3 regions of the Micromonospora sp. DSM 43699 genome follow, and region 2 is predicted to be linked to each of the others. Evidence: riboswitches for the same ligand, from Rfam matches in the RefSeq annotation. Region 2 holds a riboswitch; each other region holds the start of a gene.
What was found. Region 2 has a riboswitch for cobalamin ahead of AC0AIB_RS00460 (CbtB domain-containing protein). Riboswitches for the same ligand answer to the same signal wherever they lie in the genome.

Region 1 (5,513 bases), on a different contig from region 2:
GGATGCCACGGCTCCAGATAGACGCAGGCGGCCCCCTTGCGCCGGCCGCCCTGGTTGACCGCCGCCACCCCGGCGTCGAGGGTCTTGAGGAACGGCACGATCCCGTTCGACCGGCCGTTGGTGCCCCGGATCAACGCGCCCCGGCCACGTACCCGCGACCAGGAGATGCCGATGCCGCCGGAGAACTTGGACAGCTTCGCCACCTGGTGGTAGCGCTCGTAGATCGAGTCGAGCTCGTCGCGGGGCGAGTCGACCAGGAAACACGACGACATCTGCGTGTGCCGGGTGCCGGAGTTGAACAACGTGGGGGAACTCGGCAGGTAGGCAAGCGACGACATCAACCGGTAGAACCCGACCGCCTCGTCGGGCGTGGTGGACAGCCCGCAGGCCACCCGCAGCAGCCAGTACTGCGGGGTCTCCACCACCAGCCGCGACTCGGGGTGCCGCAGCAGGTACCGGTCGGCGACCGTGCGCAGTCCGAAGTACTCGAACCGCAGGTCACCCGCCGGGTCGACCGCGTCGTCGAGGGTGCGGGCGTTGCGGGCCACGAACGCGGCGGTGTCGTCGGAGATCAGGCCGAGGCCGTGGGCGTACCGGATGGACTGGCTGAAGCTCGCCACCGCCTGCCCGCGGACCTCCTGCTCCACGTAGCCGGCCAGCAGCCGGGCCGCCAGCCGGGAGTACTGCGGTTCGGTGCCGATCAGCTCCGCCGCCGTCTGGATCGACAGCTTGTCCAGCTCGGCAGTGGTCGCCCCGTCGTAGAGGCCGCTTATCGTCTTGGTCGCCACCCGCAGCGGGTCCACCTCGTCCAGGTCGGCGGCCCACCGCTCGACCGCCTTGACGATCTTGTTGACGTCCACCGGCTCGGTGTCGCCGTTGCGCTTGCGTACCCGCATCGCCGGCCGGCGTGGCTCCGCGCCGTCGGCCTCGGACGGGGGGCTCTCCGCTACGTTCGTCATGACCTCTCCTCGCTGTCACCGATGGCCCTCGGACGCGGGAGAACGCCAACGGGCGCGGCGCGGCGGCCGGCCCGGTTGCTGGCGTCGGTCGTCCCGCGCGACCTCCGACCGCCGCACGCAGCAGCGCACGGCGCACTGGCAGGTCTTCGGACTCGCGGGCCTGACCGGGTTCCACCGGTCGCCTACTGGCCGTCGCTTCCCAGACCTCGCGGCCCAGTGCTCGATGACGGCGGTCGTTCCCACTCACCGCTGCGGGGCAGTCCCGGATTTACACCGGGTTCCCTGTTGCCTCGACCGGGCCGTTCAGGCCCGGTCGAACCAGCTGCGTGGGACACCATATATGGCGTCCCCTGGGGAGAAGCAACACTAGATGTCGCGTCGGCGTGTCGGATCACTCTCACCCGCCCGGCCGGTCGCGCGCAGTGACGCCAGCAGCCGTAGCCGGTCGGCGTCGGGGCTGCCCGGCGCGGCGGTGAAGACCAGCATGACCGGGCCGGGGTTGCCGGGCAGCGGGTAGGTGTCCCAGTCCAGGACGATGTCACCGACCTCGGGGACCTCGAAGGTCTTGGTGCCGCTGACCGAAGCGCGCACGTCGTGCCGGGCCCACAGCCGTCGGAACTCGGCGCTGCGGATGCTCAGCTCGCCGACGATCGCGGTGGCCCGGGGGTGGGTGGGGTCCGTGGCGACGGCGGCACGCATCATGCCGATGTAGTCCATGGCCTGCTGTTCCCACGCCGCGCAGCGCCGCGACGCGGTCGTCGGGTCGTCGAACATCAGCAGGAGCATGTTGAGCCGGTCGGGCGGGTAGCCCTCCGGGTCGCCGAGCAGCGCCGTCGCCCACGGGTTCCAGGCGAGCAGGTCGAGGTGTCGGCCGAGCACGACCGCCGGGGTGTCCAGCACCAGCAGCAGCCGTCGGGTGCTCTCCGGCACCCGCTCCGGGCCGGGGTCCACCCGGACGGGCACCGGCCGGCGGGCGGCGCGGGCCAGGGTGAACAGGTGCCGGCGTTCCTCGTCGTCGAGGCCGAGCGCGCCGGCGAGCGCGTCCAACACGTCGTCGGACGGGCGGACCTCGCGGCCCTGCTCCATCCGCTGGTAGTAGTCGGTGCTCAACCCGGCCAGCAGGGCCAGTTCCTCACGCCGCAACCCGGTGACCTTACGTCGGCCGCCCGGCTCCAGGCCGACGTCGCGGGGGTGCAGCCGGCCGCGCCGGGCGCGCAGGAAATCGCCGAGTTCGCGGGCGTACGGATGGGTCATGCCGCAAGTGTGTCGCGGCCCGGACCGGTGAAGGTAGGTCCGGCAGACCTGGGCAACCGGGAACGACCGATCCGGCCCGGATTGCTCCTAACGTCGTCGCTCCACCCCGATTTCCCAGGAGCAGCAGATGACCGGATGGACCGCCGCCCACATCCCCGACCAGCACGGCCGTACCGCCGTCGTGACCGGCGCGAACTCGGGCCTCGGCCTGGTCACCGCCACCGCACTGGCCCGCCACGGCGCGCACGTCGTGCTCGCCGTCCGCAACACCGCCGCCGGGGAGCAGGCCGCCCGCCGGATGGACGGCGACGTCGAGGTACGCGAGCTGGACCTGGCCTCCCTCGCCTCGGTACGGGCGTTCGCGGCGAAGCTGACAGTCGATCATCCGGTGCTCGACCTGCTGGTCAACAACGCCGGTGCGGTGCTGCTCGGCCCGCGCCGCACCACGCCCGACGGCTTCGAGGCGCACCTCGGCACCAACCTGCTGGGCCACTTCGCGCTGACCGGCCTGCTGCTCGGCAACCTGGCGGCGGCGCGGGCGGCCCGGGTGGTGAGTCTCAGCTCGATCACCCACCGGAGCGCACACCTGGACTTCGCCGACCTGATGTTCGAACGTGGCTACCGGGCCGCCGCCGCCTACGGCCGGTCCAAGCTCGCCACCACCGTCTTCGGTGTCGAGCTGGACCGCCGACTGCGCGCCACCGGATCACCTGTCCTCAGCACGCTGGCCCACCCCGGCGTCACCCGCACCAACCTGACTCCCCGGGCGTGGGAACACCGGGGCCGGCGGGGCCGGGTGATCGCGTGGCTCGGCCTGCTGGCCACCCAGCCGGTGGAGCGGGGCGCGCTGCCGCAGTTGCGTGCCGCCACCGACCCCGGGGTACGGGGCGGCCAGTTCTTCGGTCCGTCCCGGCTCGGGGAGACATGGGGACCGGTCGCCGAGGCCCGGCTCAGCCGGGAGGCCGCCGATCCCGCCGTCGGCCGTCGGCTCTGGACGGCGGCCGAGGAACTGACAGGCGTCAGCTGTCTCTGACGTCGGGGCGCACTAGCATGGCTGCGGTCGGTGACGGCGGTGGAGACGAGGCGACATGGGATGGCTCGGGCGGGTACTGGGCGGCGGGGGCCGGCAGGTCCAGGACGATCCGGTCCGGCAGGCGGCGCTGTTGACCGAGGTGCGGCAGCGGTACGGCGCTCACCTGGCGGTCCGGTCGGCCGAACAGGTGGCGGAGATCGTCCGCCGGCTCGACGACGGCGACGGAGCGGCGGTGGCGGCCACGATCGTCGGTGAGTTCGCCGACGCGGCCCATGCGGACCTGCTGGCCCAGACGGCGGAGCTGTACCGGCGTGGCGGTCACCGGTTCCCGGTCGACCGCCGCAACTACCGACCACTGTGGCGGGCGGCCGGTGCCCAACTGCACTGGCCGCTGTTCGCGCTGCCGGGCGGCCTCCACCCGTACGTGCACGTCACCGCCGCCGCCACGGTCATCGGTGGTCGGGCCCCGCAGTTCGTCCGGGCGACCGACCCCCACCCGCTGCTCGCCTGCCTGTTCGAGGTGCTCGACCTCACCACCTGCGGCTGGGAGTACGGCCGGGTACGGGTCGACCACGACGGCGCGTCGCTGGTCGGTCGACTGATCTCGACCGCCCGGGACGTCCGGGCGGCGATGAAGGAGCCACCGTCGCTGCCGCCGTCGACCCGGGAACTCATGCGCAGCAACCGGACCGTCAACGTCTTCGACCTCACCGGTGACCGGGTGGTCGGCACGATCAACGTGGGCGCGGAGCTGCGACCGGCGCTGCTGACCTGACGCCGCCATCCCCGGACCACGGGTCAGGAGCGGGCCGGGACGACGATCGGTAGTCGGACGGTGAAGGTGCTGCCCTGACCCAGGACGCTCTCGACGTCGATCGTGCCGTCGTGCGCCTCGACGAGCTTGCGCGCGATGGACAGGCCGAGCCCGCTGCCGCCGGTGCTGCGGGCCCGGGAGTCGTCGGCCCGCCAGAACCTGTCGAAGATCCTGGCCTGGTCGGCGGGGTCGATGCCGGTTCCGGTGTCGGACACCGCGATGGCCAACTGGTCGTCGCGCACGGCGCAGTGCACGACGACCGAGCCGCCCGGGGTGGTGTGCCGGACCGCGTTGGCGACGATGTTGCCGACGATCTGGCGCAGTCGGGCGCCGTCGACCGCCATCTCCAGGTCGGTGCCCACCGAGGTGCGCAGCCGTACCCCGGCGGCCTCGGCGGCGCCCCGGTGCGCCTCGACGACCTGCTCCAGCAGGTCGGCCACGAAGTACGGCTCGCGGTGGATGCGCAGGTCGCCGGCGTCGGCGGCGGCCAGGTCCCGCAGGTCGTCGATGATGTGCTGCAGCAGCAGCGCCTCGTCGAGCAGCAGGGTGAGCAGTTGGGTGTCGAGCTGCGCCAGACCGTCCTGGGCGGCCTCCAGCCAACTGCGCATGTTGGTCAGCGGGGTGCGCAACTCGTGCGCCACGTCGCTGACCATGTTCCGGCGCAGCGCCTCGGTCTGTTCGCGCCGGGCGGCGAGGTCGTTCAGCGCGGTGGCCAGCAGGCCGATCTCGTCGCGGGTGGTCACCGGCACCCGGGCCGGTTCGGCCATCGGCTGCCGGGTGGCGTCGGTGAGCGCCCGCAGCGGTCGGACCAGCCGCCGCCCGACCAGCACGGTGATCAGCACGGTGGCCACCAGCACCGTTCCGGTCACCTGGGCGATGCGCACCACGTTCGCCCGGGACAGGTTGAACACCGGCTCGGCGCCACCCTGGGCCTCGTCGGTCACGAACAGCAACGCCGGTGGCGCCACGTACGCGCGCAGTTGGGCCGTGCGCGCCTTCTGCAGGCAGCCGTCGACCTGCTTGTCGAATCCGGAGTCACGGCTGCGTACCGCGGTACGGTCCGCCCTGATCTCGACCCGGGTCGGTGCTCCGAGCTCGCGGAGGCAGCTCTTGGTCAGGGTCTCCAGTTGGGTGATCCCGTCGGCCTCGCTCGGCAACGGCTCCGTCAGCTCCGCAGGCAGGCAGAACTCGACGATGCCGCGGTCTCTCGCGTCGGTCACCTGCACCGAGGCCCGTCCGGTCGGACCGACCACCACCCTCGCGTCCGCCGTGGATTCGGCCTGGACGCAGCCGAGCTGCCGGGTGGCCAGGTCCCGGGTGGTGGTGCTCTCCCGCTTGGTCAGCCGGTACGGCCCGACCGCGCGCGGATCGGTGCGCTCGGTCCCGCCGGTCAGGCCGAGGTCCACCTGCAACGGGTCGACGGTCGCCGACGGTCGGGCCGTCTGCAACGACG
Region 2 (5,513 bases):
TGTTCGGCCAACTCGACGGCACCGCCAACCCCCGCCCCGGCACCCCGTTGGACACCGCCGTCTGGGTGCCCGACGGCCCGGCCTGGCTCAAGGACAGCACCACCCTGGTGGTACGCCGGATCCGGATGAACCTGGAGACCTGGGACCTGCTCGGCCGCACCGACCGGGAGCTGGCCATCGGCCGCCGCCTCGACACCGGGGCCCCGCTCACCGGCACCGACGAACACGACGAACCCGACTTCGCCGCCGTCGGCGAGGACGGTCTCACCGTCATCCCCGACTTCTCCCACCTCACCCGGGCCCACGTCACCGACGACCGGCTGAGGATCCTGCGCCGCCCCTACAACTACGACGGCACCCCCACCCCGCAGGGGCACGCCGACAGTGGACTGATCTTCGCCGCCTACCAGGCCGACATCACCAACCAGTTCCTGCCCATCCAACGCCGGCTCGCCGACCGGGACCTGCTCAACGAGTGGACCACCCCGATCGGCTCCGCCGTCTTCGCCATCCCACCCGGCTGCCCACCCGACGGCTGGATCGGCCAACAGGTGCTCGGATGAACCAGCCCACCCGGAGCATCATGATCACCACGCCGATCCGCCCCGCCGTCGTCCGGTTCGCCGCCGCGCTGTCGGCCGCCGTGCTGGCGCTGCTCGTCGCCGCAACGCCGGCGTGGGCGCACAACAGCCTCCGCTCGGCCTCCCCGGCCCGGGAGGCGACGCTGCCGAGCGCGCCGGCCGAGATCACGCTGGAATTCATGGCACGGCTGGACCCGACCTTCACCACCATCGTGCTCACCGACGGGACGAAACGGCGGGTCCCCACCGGCGATCCGGTGGTCACCGGAACGAAGAGCACCGTCCAGGTGACCGACCCACTGCCCAACGGGACGTACACCGTCGCCTACCGGGTGGTCTCCGCCGACGGGCATCCGGTGCAGGGGTCGTACCCGTTCACCGTGGCCGACCCCGCCGGCCGTGCCGCGCCGACGGCCGCTCCCCCGACGACGTCGGGCGGCCCGGTCACCGCCGCGGCCGGGGACACCGGTGGTGGTCCGGGCACCGCCGTCGCCGGCAGCGCGGTGGTCGTCCTGGCGGTGGTCGCGGGCCTGGTGTGGTGGCGACGCCGCCCGCTTCGCCGCTGAGGTCAGGCGTCCACCCGTACGCCGGGACCGGACCCTCCGATGTCGACAGCCGCGACGGCACGGGCCGCCACCAGGCACCGGACCCTCGACGGACCCGTCCCGTCCGGACATTCCCGGGAACCATGGCGGCGCTCGCGCCGACTACCTCTCCGGGCGAGGCCGACACCACGGACCCGGCCGACCCGCACGCATGCACGGGGAACGACCACCGGGTGTATCCCGACAATTCCGATCGGAAGAACATGTCTGTCACCGAGTTGTCCGGCCCGTCGACGCCGGAGCCCGCCGCCACCACCGCCGACCCACCCGCCCGGTCGGCCCGAGGTACCTCCCCGTTCGGTGCGCTGCTGCTGCGGTTGCACTTCTACGCCGGTGTGCTGGTCGCGCCGTTCCTGGTGGTCGCCGCGCTGACCGGACTCGCCTACACGGTGGCTCCGCAGGTGGACGGGATGCTCTACGGCGACCGGTTGACGGTGGCCCAGGTGGGTGAGCGTCGGCTGCCGGTGGCCGACCAGGTCGGGGCAGCACGCAACGCGCACCCCTACGGCAGCGTCGCCGCGGTGCAGCCCGGTGCGGACGACCGGACCACCCGGGTGGTGTTCTCGGCGCCGGAGCTGGGCGAGAAGCAGCACACCGTATACGTCGACCCGTTCACGGGCCGGGTGCAGGGGCAGTTGACCACCTGGTTCGGGTCCACGCCGGCCACCACCTGGCTGGACGACCTGCACCGCAACCTGCATCTGGGGGTGGTGGGCCGGCACTACTCGGAGCTGGCCGCGAGCTGGCTGTGGGTCATCGCGCTCGGCGGGGTCGTACTGTGGTGGCGTCGCCGCCGCGCCTCCCGGGCCACCGTCCGGCACCTGCTCGTGCCGGATCTGTCCACCGCCAGAGGGGTACGGCGGACCCGGGGCTGGCACGCCACCGTCGGCGTCTGGCTCACCGTCGGCCTGCTGTTCCTCTCCGCGACCGGGCTGACCTGGTCCCGGTACGCCGGGGCCAACTTCGGTGCCGGCCTCGACGCGCTCGACGCCCGCGCCCCGCAGATCTCCACCGCCCTCACCGCCGCGCCCACCGCCCCGGCCGACACCGGTGGTGGTCACCACGAGGCGGCCGGAGCGGGTGGGGTGGTCGAATCGGCCGCCTTCGACCGGGTCCTGACCGCCGCCCGTGCGGCCGGTCTGACCGGCCCGGTCGAGATCGCCCCGGCGCCGGAACCGGGCTCGGCCTGGACCGTCACGCAGGTCGACAACGTCTGGCCGGTCGCGAAGGACCGGGTCGCCGTCGACCCCACCACGGCCACGGTCACCGCCCGCAGCGACTTCGCCGACTGGCCACTGCTGGCCAAGCTCAGTGGTCTCGGCATCCAGGCGCACATGGGGGTGCTCTTCGGACCGCTCAACCAGATCCTGCTCGCCGCGCTGGCCCTCGGGCTGCTCTGCGTCATCGTCTGGGGCTACCGCATGTGGTGGCAACGCCGGCCCACCCGCGCCGACCGCCGCGCCCTCACCGGCACCCCACCGGCCCGCGGCGGCGTACCCGGCCTTCCGCGCGGCGTCCTGATCGTCGGCACACCACTGGTCGTGGCGGTCGGCTGGGCGCTGCCGCTGCTCGGGCTCACCCTGCTCGTCTTCCTCCTCGTCGACGTCGTCCTGGGGGCGGTGGGCCGACGACGCCGTACCAGCACCGTCCCCACCTCACCCGCACCAGCCGGTCGATGACCGACCGCCCCGTCCGGCCGCCCGCTCGGCGTCGGACGGGGCGGTCGACTCGCGCAGCGCCGGTCCCCGCCCCGGTTGCTCACATTCGGCGGGATGACGATTGACCGCTCGGGGGTCACGCCGCTACGGTCGATCCAAATCTGCGGCGTCGCGAGGTAAGCCGGTGAGAATCCGGCGCGGTCGCGCCACTGTGAGCGGTCCCCGTCGTCGACGGGTCCGCGAGCCAGGACGCTCGGTCGTCCGCAGCCTTGCGATGGGGACGCGTCATCCCCGGGAAGGTTCGTGTCCCATGTCGAGTTCCACTCCCGCCCAGCCGCTGGTGCACCCCGTCGGGTCGACCCGCGTGTACTGGGCGGCACTGGCCGTCGTCGGCGTACTCCTGCTGCTCACCTATCTGGTCGCGTTCGACCAGGGCGCGGTCTCGCGCAGTGGCATGTACCTGCACGAGCTCATGCACGACGGCCGGCACCTGCTCGGTGTCCCGTGCCACTGAACCCCACCCACAATCCACCCACGTTCGCCACCGTCCTGCTCCGCGGTCTGCTCGCCGGTCTCGTCGCCGGCCTGCTCGCGGGGGCGTTCGGCTACCTCGTCGGTGAGCCGCGCATCGAGGCGGCCATCGCGATCGAGGAGGCAGCCAGCCACACCGGGCCGGTGGCCGACGACCACCACGCCGACGCCCTGGTGGGCCGGGGCGGCCAGCGGGCCGGCCTGTTCCTGGCCACCGGGCTGTTCGGCACCGCGATGGGTGGCCTGCTGGCGACCGGGTACGCGCTCCTGCGCCGTCGCCTGCGGACCACGGACGACGGCCGGTCGGCGCTGCTGCTCGCCGGCGGCGCCCTGCTCGGCGCGGTGCTCGTGCCGTTCCTCAAGTATCCGGCCAACCCCCCGGCGGTCGGCAGTCCCGACACCATCGACCAACGCACCGCCGCCTACCTGACCCTGGTGGTGCTCGGTCTGGTGGCGGTCTGGGCGGGCACCCTCGGCTACCGGTCGGTCCGCCCCGACGCACCGGTCTGGCAACGGGTCGGCGCGGCCGTCGGGGGCTTCCTCCTGGTCGCCGGTGCCGGGTATGTCGTCCTGCCGTCCTTCCAGGAGGTGCCGGACGACTTCCCCGCGACTCTGCTGTGGAACTTCCGGTTGGCCGCTCTCGGTACCCAGGTGGTGCTCTGGGCGGCGATCGGCCTGCTGTTCAGCGCCCTGATGAGCCAGGGCCGGCGGCTGGACCGGCGACCGGGGGCGGGCGGGATTCCGACTGTCACCCCGGCGAGCCGATGACCGGTGCGGGAACACCGGCGTGACCGCGACCAGCCTGCGGCTGGTCGCACACGCGCACACCGCCGCCCTGCGGCGGGCGGTGTTCGGCGCGGGTGACGACGACCTGGACGAGGGCGGCCGGCGGGCCGCCCTCGCCCTGGCCGGTTCCGACCGGCGCGGCCCACTGGGCCCGGTCGACGTCTGCCTGACCAGCCCGGCGCCGGCGGCGGTGCAGACCGCTCACGCCCTCGGGCTGCGCCCCACAGTCGAGGCCGCGCTGGCCGACTGCGGGTACGCCGACTGGTCCGGGCAGAGCCTGGCGGACGTGGGGGCGCGGGACCCCGACGCGCTGCGGCAGTGGTGGGACACTCCCGACGCCGCACCGCACGGCGGGGAGTCCCTCGCCGCGCTACGCGAACGCGTCGGGGGCTGGCTCGACTGCCGACTCGCCCAGGGCGTCCGGGTGGTCGCGGTGACCCACCCGATGGTGGTCCGGGTGGCGATCGGGCACGCACTGCGGCTCCCGACGGCCACCCTGCCCCGGCTGGACGTCGCGCCGCTGGCGGTGGTCCGACTCAGCCGCTACGGCTCCCGGTGGCAACTCCAGTTTGGGCACCACCAGCGGCCGTAAGGCGCGATACGCCGTCGCGCTGGTGCGCGCCCTCGATCTGGAGCACGTCCCCGGCCGTTGGACCGGCTGCTTCCCGACGACAGGTAGGGTCGCGGAGGTGACTGATCCCCTGCTGCTCAGCGTCGACGATCCGCTGGCGGTCGCGGTGACCGGGGCGATCCGCGACGGCGACCGCACCGCGCTGCGGCAGCTGCTCACCGCACACCCGGGGCTGACCACCGCGCGCATCGTCGACCGACCCGGCGTCACCTCCCGCACGCTGTTGCACGTGGTCACCGACTGGCCGGGCCGGTTTCCGCACGGTGCCGCCACCGTGGCCACCCTGGTCGCCGCCGGTGCCGACGTCGACGCCCGGTTCGTCGGACCGCACCAGGAGACCCCGCTGCACTGGGCCGCCAGCTGCGACGACGTGGACGTCGTCGACGCGCTGCTGGACGCCGGTGCCGACATCGAGGCCCCCGGGGGTGTGATCGCCGGCGGCACGCCGCTCGCCGACGCGCGGGCCTTCGCCCAGTGGCGGGCGGCGTACCGGCTCGTCGTACGGGGGGCCCGCACCACCCTCACCGACGCGGCCACGCTCGGCCTGCTCGACCGGGTGGAGCAGGCCTTCAGCGGCGTCACCCTTCCGTCGTCGGACGAGATCGACGTGGCGTTCTGGGGAGCCTGTCACGGCGGTCGGCAGTCCTGCGCCGGTTACCTGTGGGAGCGGGGTGCCCGGCTCAACTGGATACCGCCGTGGGAGCACCGCACCGCCCTGGAC
Region 3 (5,513 bases), on a different contig from region 2:
TCTCGGTGCGGCGCCGACCGGAGTCCGTACGGCGCTGATGGTCTACTTCCTACGCGTCGACGAACCGATGGCGAAGAGTCTGGCGCTCAAGCCCGACGCCGTGATCTCCATCAGCGATTTTCTGATCGACGAGGCCGCGCGGGCCGGTCTCGACTCCGCCGGCTGGCACTCCCTGCCCAACGCGCTGTTGTGCCCGGGCGACCCTCCCGACCATGCCGTGCGTGAGCAGCTGCGACAGACTGGGCCGGTTCGGATCCTCGCTCGAGCCGACCCGTCCAAGGGAGTGGCGGACCTGTTGAAGGCATATCCGGAGGGTTTCGGCCGGCAGGTGGAGATCGTGCTCGGCGAGGCGGCTTTCGAGTTGTGGCCCGGCATGCAGCGCGACATGATTGCGGAGTGCCGGCAGCTGGCCGCGAAGCTGCCGGGCGTCGAGATCCTGCCTGCCATTTCCTGGACCGACGCGCAGCCGTTTCTCGGGGGCGCATCGGTAGTGCTCGTGCCGTCTACCAGTCCCGAGACGTTCTGCAACGTTGCGGCCGAGGCGCTGTCGATGGGTACGCCGGTCGTCGGTTACGGCTTCGGGCATCTTCCTGTGCTGGTCGGCGAGGCCGGACGGATCGTGAGTTTGAATGTGGTCGGCGGCTTCGGACATCTTCCCGCGCTTACCGGCACGGCTCTTGAGATGATCGACTTGGACAGCGGGCCCGCCCGGCTCTGGCGTGCGACGGCGGATCTGCTGGCGGACCGGGATGCATACCATCAGGCGTCGCAGCAGGCACCCCGGCAGGTGGCTACCCAGACGCCGATGGCCGTCGCAGAGGAGTTCCTGCGCATCACCGTGGGCGCTGAGTGAGCTGACCGCTCGTCGGGCGAGTCAGGGGGTGGAGCGCGGGGTCGTCGGCGCGACGAGGCGCGCTCGCACCCGTAACCCGTGGGGCCGGGTGAGGCCACGGCACCGCTGCCACGACGTCGAATTTTGTAAGTCCATTGAACAAATTCGGTCGCTGGACGTAGGCTCGGGTCCCACCGAGCTACGGAGGCATCGCCATGGGTGGCGCGAGGACCCTCGTTGCCGGGGTCGATTCGTCGACCCAGTCGACCAAGGTCGTGGTCTGCGACGCGGAGACCGGCGAGGTGCTCCGCGCGGGCCGCGCCCCGCACCCCGATGGCACCGAGATCGAGCCACGGTTGTGGTGGGCCGCGTACGAGCAGGCCAGCGCCGGTCTTCTGGACGGTGTGGCCGCGATCGGCGTCGGCGGACAGCAGCAGGGCATGGTCTGCCTCGACGAGGCCGGCGAGGTGCTGCGTCCCGCCATTCTCTGGAACGACACCCGCTCGGCACGCGCCGCCGTCGACCTGACCGACGAGTTCGGCGGCCCGAAGGCGTGGGCCGACGCGGTCGGGCTGGTGCCGGTGGCCAGCTTCACGGTCACCAAGCTGCGCTGGTTCTCCCGTGCCGAGCCCGAGCTCGCGGCCCGCACCAGCATGGTGCTGCTACCCCACGACTGGCTCACCCACCGGCTGCGCGCGGACCGCGGAGAACCGACGACCGACCGGGGTGAGGCGTCCGGCACCGGCTACTGGTCACCAGCCGCCGGCGCGTACCGGCAGGACCTGGTGCGGCTCGCCTTCGGTCGGGACGTGGCACTCCCCCGGGTCGCCGGACCGGCCGAGGTGGTCGGGGAGACCACCTCGGGCGCGCTGCTCTCGGCCGGCACCGGTGACACGATGGGCGGGGCGCTCGGCGTCGGCCAGCGGCCGGGTGACGTGGTGGTCTCGCTGGGCACCTCGGGATGCGTGTACGGGCTCAGTGACGTGCCGACCGCCGACGCGAGCGGGCTGGTGGCCGGGTACGCCGACGCGACCGGCCGGTTCCTGCCACTGGTGTGCACGCTCAACGCGGCCCGGGTGCTGGTCACGGTCGCCGACCTGCTGGGCCGGTCACTGGCCGAGTTGGACGAGCTGGCGCTCTCGGCGCAACCTGGCGCGGGCGGGCTGACCCTGCTGCCGTACCTGGATGGGGAACGCACCCCCAATCTGCCCGACGCGCGCGGTCTGCTCGCCGGCCTGACCCGGGCGAACGCATCGGCGGCGAACCTGGCGCGGGCCGCCGTGGAGGGCATGCTCGGCGGTATCGCCGACGCCCTCCACGCGCTCCGTGCCCAGGACGTCCCGGTCGACCGGGTGTTGCTGATCGGCGGCGCGGCCCGGTCCCGCGCGGTGCGGGCGGTCGCGCCGGCGTTGTTCGGCGTACCGGTGGCCGTGCCGCGCGCTGCCGAGTACGTGGCGCTCGGCTCGGCGCGGCAGGCGGCCTGGGCGCTGTCCGGCGACGCCGAGCCGCCGCCGTGGCCGGTCGCGGCCGAGGAGGTCACCGCCGCCGGCACCCCCGAGGTGTACGCGCGCTACGTCGATGTCCGCCAACAGGCGCTACCACTGCTGACGTGACACCGGACGGCCGATGACCATCGAGGTTCTGGGCGTCGCCCGAGGTGACCCGGCAGCTCGTCGGCAGGCACGCGGCGTGCATCCGCCCCGCCGAGGGCACGCCGGACCAGGTGGGACTGACCCGGCACGAGTTGGAGGTGCTGCGCCCGATCGCCGACCGGATGCTGCGTCTGGCCGGCGTCGCGGTCCCCTCCGCCGCGGGCGGGTTGGGAGCTGCCGGTGATCGAACGTGCCGGCGCGGACCGTCCAGGGTGGCGGCGAACGTGGCCCGCCCGGCCTGTACGTGCCGGTGGCACCGGCGGCGGAGGTCGGGGTCCCGGACCAGGACGGAGTCCCACGGCTGCGAGTAGCCGACGCCGGGCGCGGCATGCGCGGCGTCGAGAATCCGGTGCAGGGTGTCGGCCGGCACCGGCGCCCCGGTGAACTGGGCCCGGACGTCCCGGCGGCGGTGGATGGCGTCGTAGAGTGCCACAGGCAGGCTCCCGCTGCGCTCGGCCCAGCCCGGAGGGGTGGGCGGTCGACGCGAGGCCGGTCTTCGGACTCCCGGATCAACGCCAGCCCGTCCGCCTTCCCGGCCTTATGGCCAGTGGCTGCGCTCCTCGCGCATGGACGGTCGCTCCCCGGTCACCGCAGCGGGCCCGTGTCGGATTCACACCGGCTTCCCGATTCTCCCCGCGCACGCGGGGCACCTCGCACGATCATGCCGTCGAGGATGCCAACTCGCGTCAGCGGCACAGGTCGGCGACGCCCCCCGCACGCGGCGGCCGCAGCCCGCGATGATCTTGCAGGTCCACTGTTGCCGCTGTCGCCCGGCCGGTCCACCGTGGTCAGCGTGCCGCTGACCCAGGCCGGCGACGTGCAACTCCGCCATCACCAGCCGCAGGTGCTCGACGGCCCGGATCCCGCCGGCCGAAGGCCGGGGCCAGGATGGACGGCACACTGGACACGGCGATCACCCGACCCATCCGCTCGCTCACGAACCGGCCCTGCAGCCGGGGGCACCACCGGCTCGGCTCCAGCGGCTGACCTCCTGGCTGCTCCACCACGGGGCAGCCCGCGCGAACCGGGTCGTCGGGACGCACCTGGATCGCCCCGGCGACCGGATGCGGTACGGCATCCCCGCCGCGCTCGACGAGTTCGGCGGGATCAGCCAGGCAGAGCTGTGCCGCCGGCTGGGCATCGACCGGGGCGACGCTGTCACCACCCTGAACGGGATGGAGGCCGACGGCCTGCTCCGCCGGGAACCCGACCCGGTGGACCGGCGCCGCAACGTCGTTCACATCACCGACGCCGGAACCGCCCGGATGCGGGAGATGGACACGCTTGTCGACGGCGCTCAGAACGACCTGCTCGACCGGTTCACGGTGGCCGAACGCGCCCAGTTCATCGACCTGCTGCGCCGCCTGGTCAACATCCCGCCACCCTGAGCTGCCAGGTCACCGGCACACACGAAGAGTGCTGGAGTTCCAGCCGGGCCAGCGGCGCGCCCGCGCAGAAGTGCCGCCCGTGGCCGAAGGCCAGATGCCGGTTCGGGACGCGGCCGACATCGAAGCGGACGGACTCCGCGATGAACCGCTCGTCGACGTTGGCGTGCGCCAGCCCGAGTGGCACCAGCCCACCTCCGCGGCGGTCTGACCCCCGGACTACCAGTTGACGAGTTCGATGGAGAGCACCCCCGGCGTAGGGTCTGCACGACCACGCCGGGCGCGAACCGTTCACCGGCCTGCCGTTCCGCCCGCGCGGGTGCACACAACGGACGGCCGTCCGGGTCGACCCGCCAACCCGAGCCGACGGCCTTGGCCACCGCCGCCCCAACGCCGACCGACACCAACGGCTCACCCGGGCGGGCGTCATCGCCGCCTACTGCGGTGCGTCGGAAGGTTCCGGAAGGGCCTGTCCTAACGCGGATGTGCTGGGATGGTCACCGTGACTCCGGAAGATCCCGGCACGCCCCCGACCGGAGGAGACCACTGCCGATGTTCCTGACAGATCCGCTGGCGGAGCGGTTGTCGCGGACGGGGATCCGCGACATCGTCACCATCACGCCGGTCAGCGGTGGACTTGCCGCGCTCGCCGGAATAGCCCACCGCAGGGACGCGCCGTCGGTCTTCGTCAAAGCCTTCGCCGAAGCGCCCGACGGCGACGGTGACGCCTTTGTCGCGGAGGCCGAAGGGCTGGCGGCCCTGCGGGAGCGCGGAGGACTGGCGACACCCGAGGTGATCGTGGCGAACCACGAGTTGCTCGTGCTGTCGCTGCTACAGCCGAGACCAAGCGAGGTAGCTTTCTGGGAGCAGTTCGCCCACGCGCTCGCCCAGGCGCACACGAGCACCATCCATCCCCGCTTCGGATGGCACCGCGACAACTGGTTGGGTCGCCGTCGGCAGATGAATGCGTGGGCCGACGACGGCTTCGCATTCTTCGCCGAGCGCCGGTTGCTCCGCTGGCTCTCCGAGCCGCGCGTCGAGGCGGCGCTCGAACCCGCCGACCGGGCCGCGCTGGAGCGGTTGTGTGCTCGCCTCCCCGAGCTGCTGCCGGTCCGGCCGGCCTGCCTGACGCACGGGGACCTGTGGGCCCAGAACGTGCTGGCGACTGCGGACGGGCGAGCGACGGTCATCGATCCGGCAGTGTCATACATGTGGGCCGAGGTGGACCTGGCCCACCTCTGGATCACGTCACCTCCGCCGGAGTCGCGTCGGTTCTTCGACGTCTATGCCGAGCTGACCGGTCTCGACGCCGACTGGCCTGCCCGCATGCCGATCATCCAGTTGCGGCAACACTTGGCCGTCCTGGCCCAGTTCGACGACGACTGGGGTGCCGCCGAGACGATCCGCGCCACGCTGGCACCGTTTCGGTCGAAGGCCTGACCGGGTGTGGTCAGCCCATCGAGCCGGGAGATCGCCGGCCTCGTGACTAAGGCAAACGGCACGTAGCCGGCGACAAAGCCACCGGGTGGGCAGGTCACCCGTCTGGTCCGGCGGCTGGCCTTGATATCTGCCGATCCCACCTCGGTCACCAGGCGTGATCAACAAGCCCGGACCGGAACCACAGGCCGCCACGACAAGACGATC

Region 1: it holds a riboswitch for cobalamin, as region 2 does, so the genes downstream of both, AC0AIB_RS05250 (ribonucleoside-diphosphate reductase subunit alpha) here and AC0AIB_RS00460 (CbtB domain-containing protein) in region 2, are expected to answer to the same signal.
Region 3: it holds a riboswitch for cobalamin, as region 2 does, so the genes downstream of both, AC0AIB_RS02625 (nitroreductase family protein) here and AC0AIB_RS00460 (CbtB domain-containing protein) in region 2, are expected to answer to the same signal.

The regions. Positions count from the first base shown of each region.
Region 1 is NZ_JBTMMT010000006.1:64,944-70,456, reverse strand. Features, by position in the region: gene AC0AIB_RS05250 (ribonucleoside-diphosphate reductase subunit alpha) at 1-959, opposite strand, end outside; cobalamin riboswitch at 1,079-1,299, opposite strand; gene AC0AIB_RS05245 (helix-turn-helix transcriptional regulator) at 1,326-2,213, opposite strand; gene AC0AIB_RS05240 (oxidoreductase) at 2,341-3,246, shown strand; gene AC0AIB_RS05235 (hypothetical protein) at 3,302-4,021, shown strand; gene AC0AIB_RS05230 (sensor histidine kinase) at 4,045-5,513, opposite strand, start outside.
Region 2 is NZ_JBTMMT010000001.1:96,007-101,519, forward strand. Features, by position in the region: gene AC0AIB_RS00445 (Dyp-type peroxidase) at 1-563, shown strand, start outside; gene AC0AIB_RS00450 (copper resistance CopC family protein) at 584-1,147, shown strand; gene AC0AIB_RS00455 (PepSY-associated TM helix domain-containing protein) at 1,390-2,865, shown strand; cobalamin riboswitch at 2,979-3,120, shown strand; gene AC0AIB_RS00460 (CbtB domain-containing protein) at 3,155-3,358, shown strand; gene AC0AIB_RS00465 (CbtA family protein) at 3,349-4,143, shown strand; gene AC0AIB_RS00470 (histidine phosphatase family protein) at 4,163-4,753, shown strand; gene AC0AIB_RS00475 (ankyrin repeat domain-containing protein) at 4,851-5,513, shown strand, end outside.
Region 3 is NZ_JBTMMT010000003.1:14,134-19,646, reverse strand. Features, by position in the region: gene AC0AIB_RS02640 (glycosyltransferase family 4 protein) at 1-853, shown strand, start outside; gene xylB (xylulokinase) at 1,048-2,445, shown strand; partial or broken gene AC0AIB_RS02630 (DNA-binding response regulator) at 2,481-2,603, shown strand; partial or broken gene AC0AIB_RS02625 (nitroreductase family protein) at 2,687-2,917, opposite strand; cobalamin riboswitch at 2,955-3,153, opposite strand; gene AC0AIB_RS02620 (MarR family winged helix-turn-helix transcriptional regulator) at 3,549-3,872, shown strand; gene AC0AIB_RS02615 (cytochrome P450) at 3,853-4,056, opposite strand; gene AC0AIB_RS02610 (fructosamine kinase family protein) at 4,422-5,309, shown strand.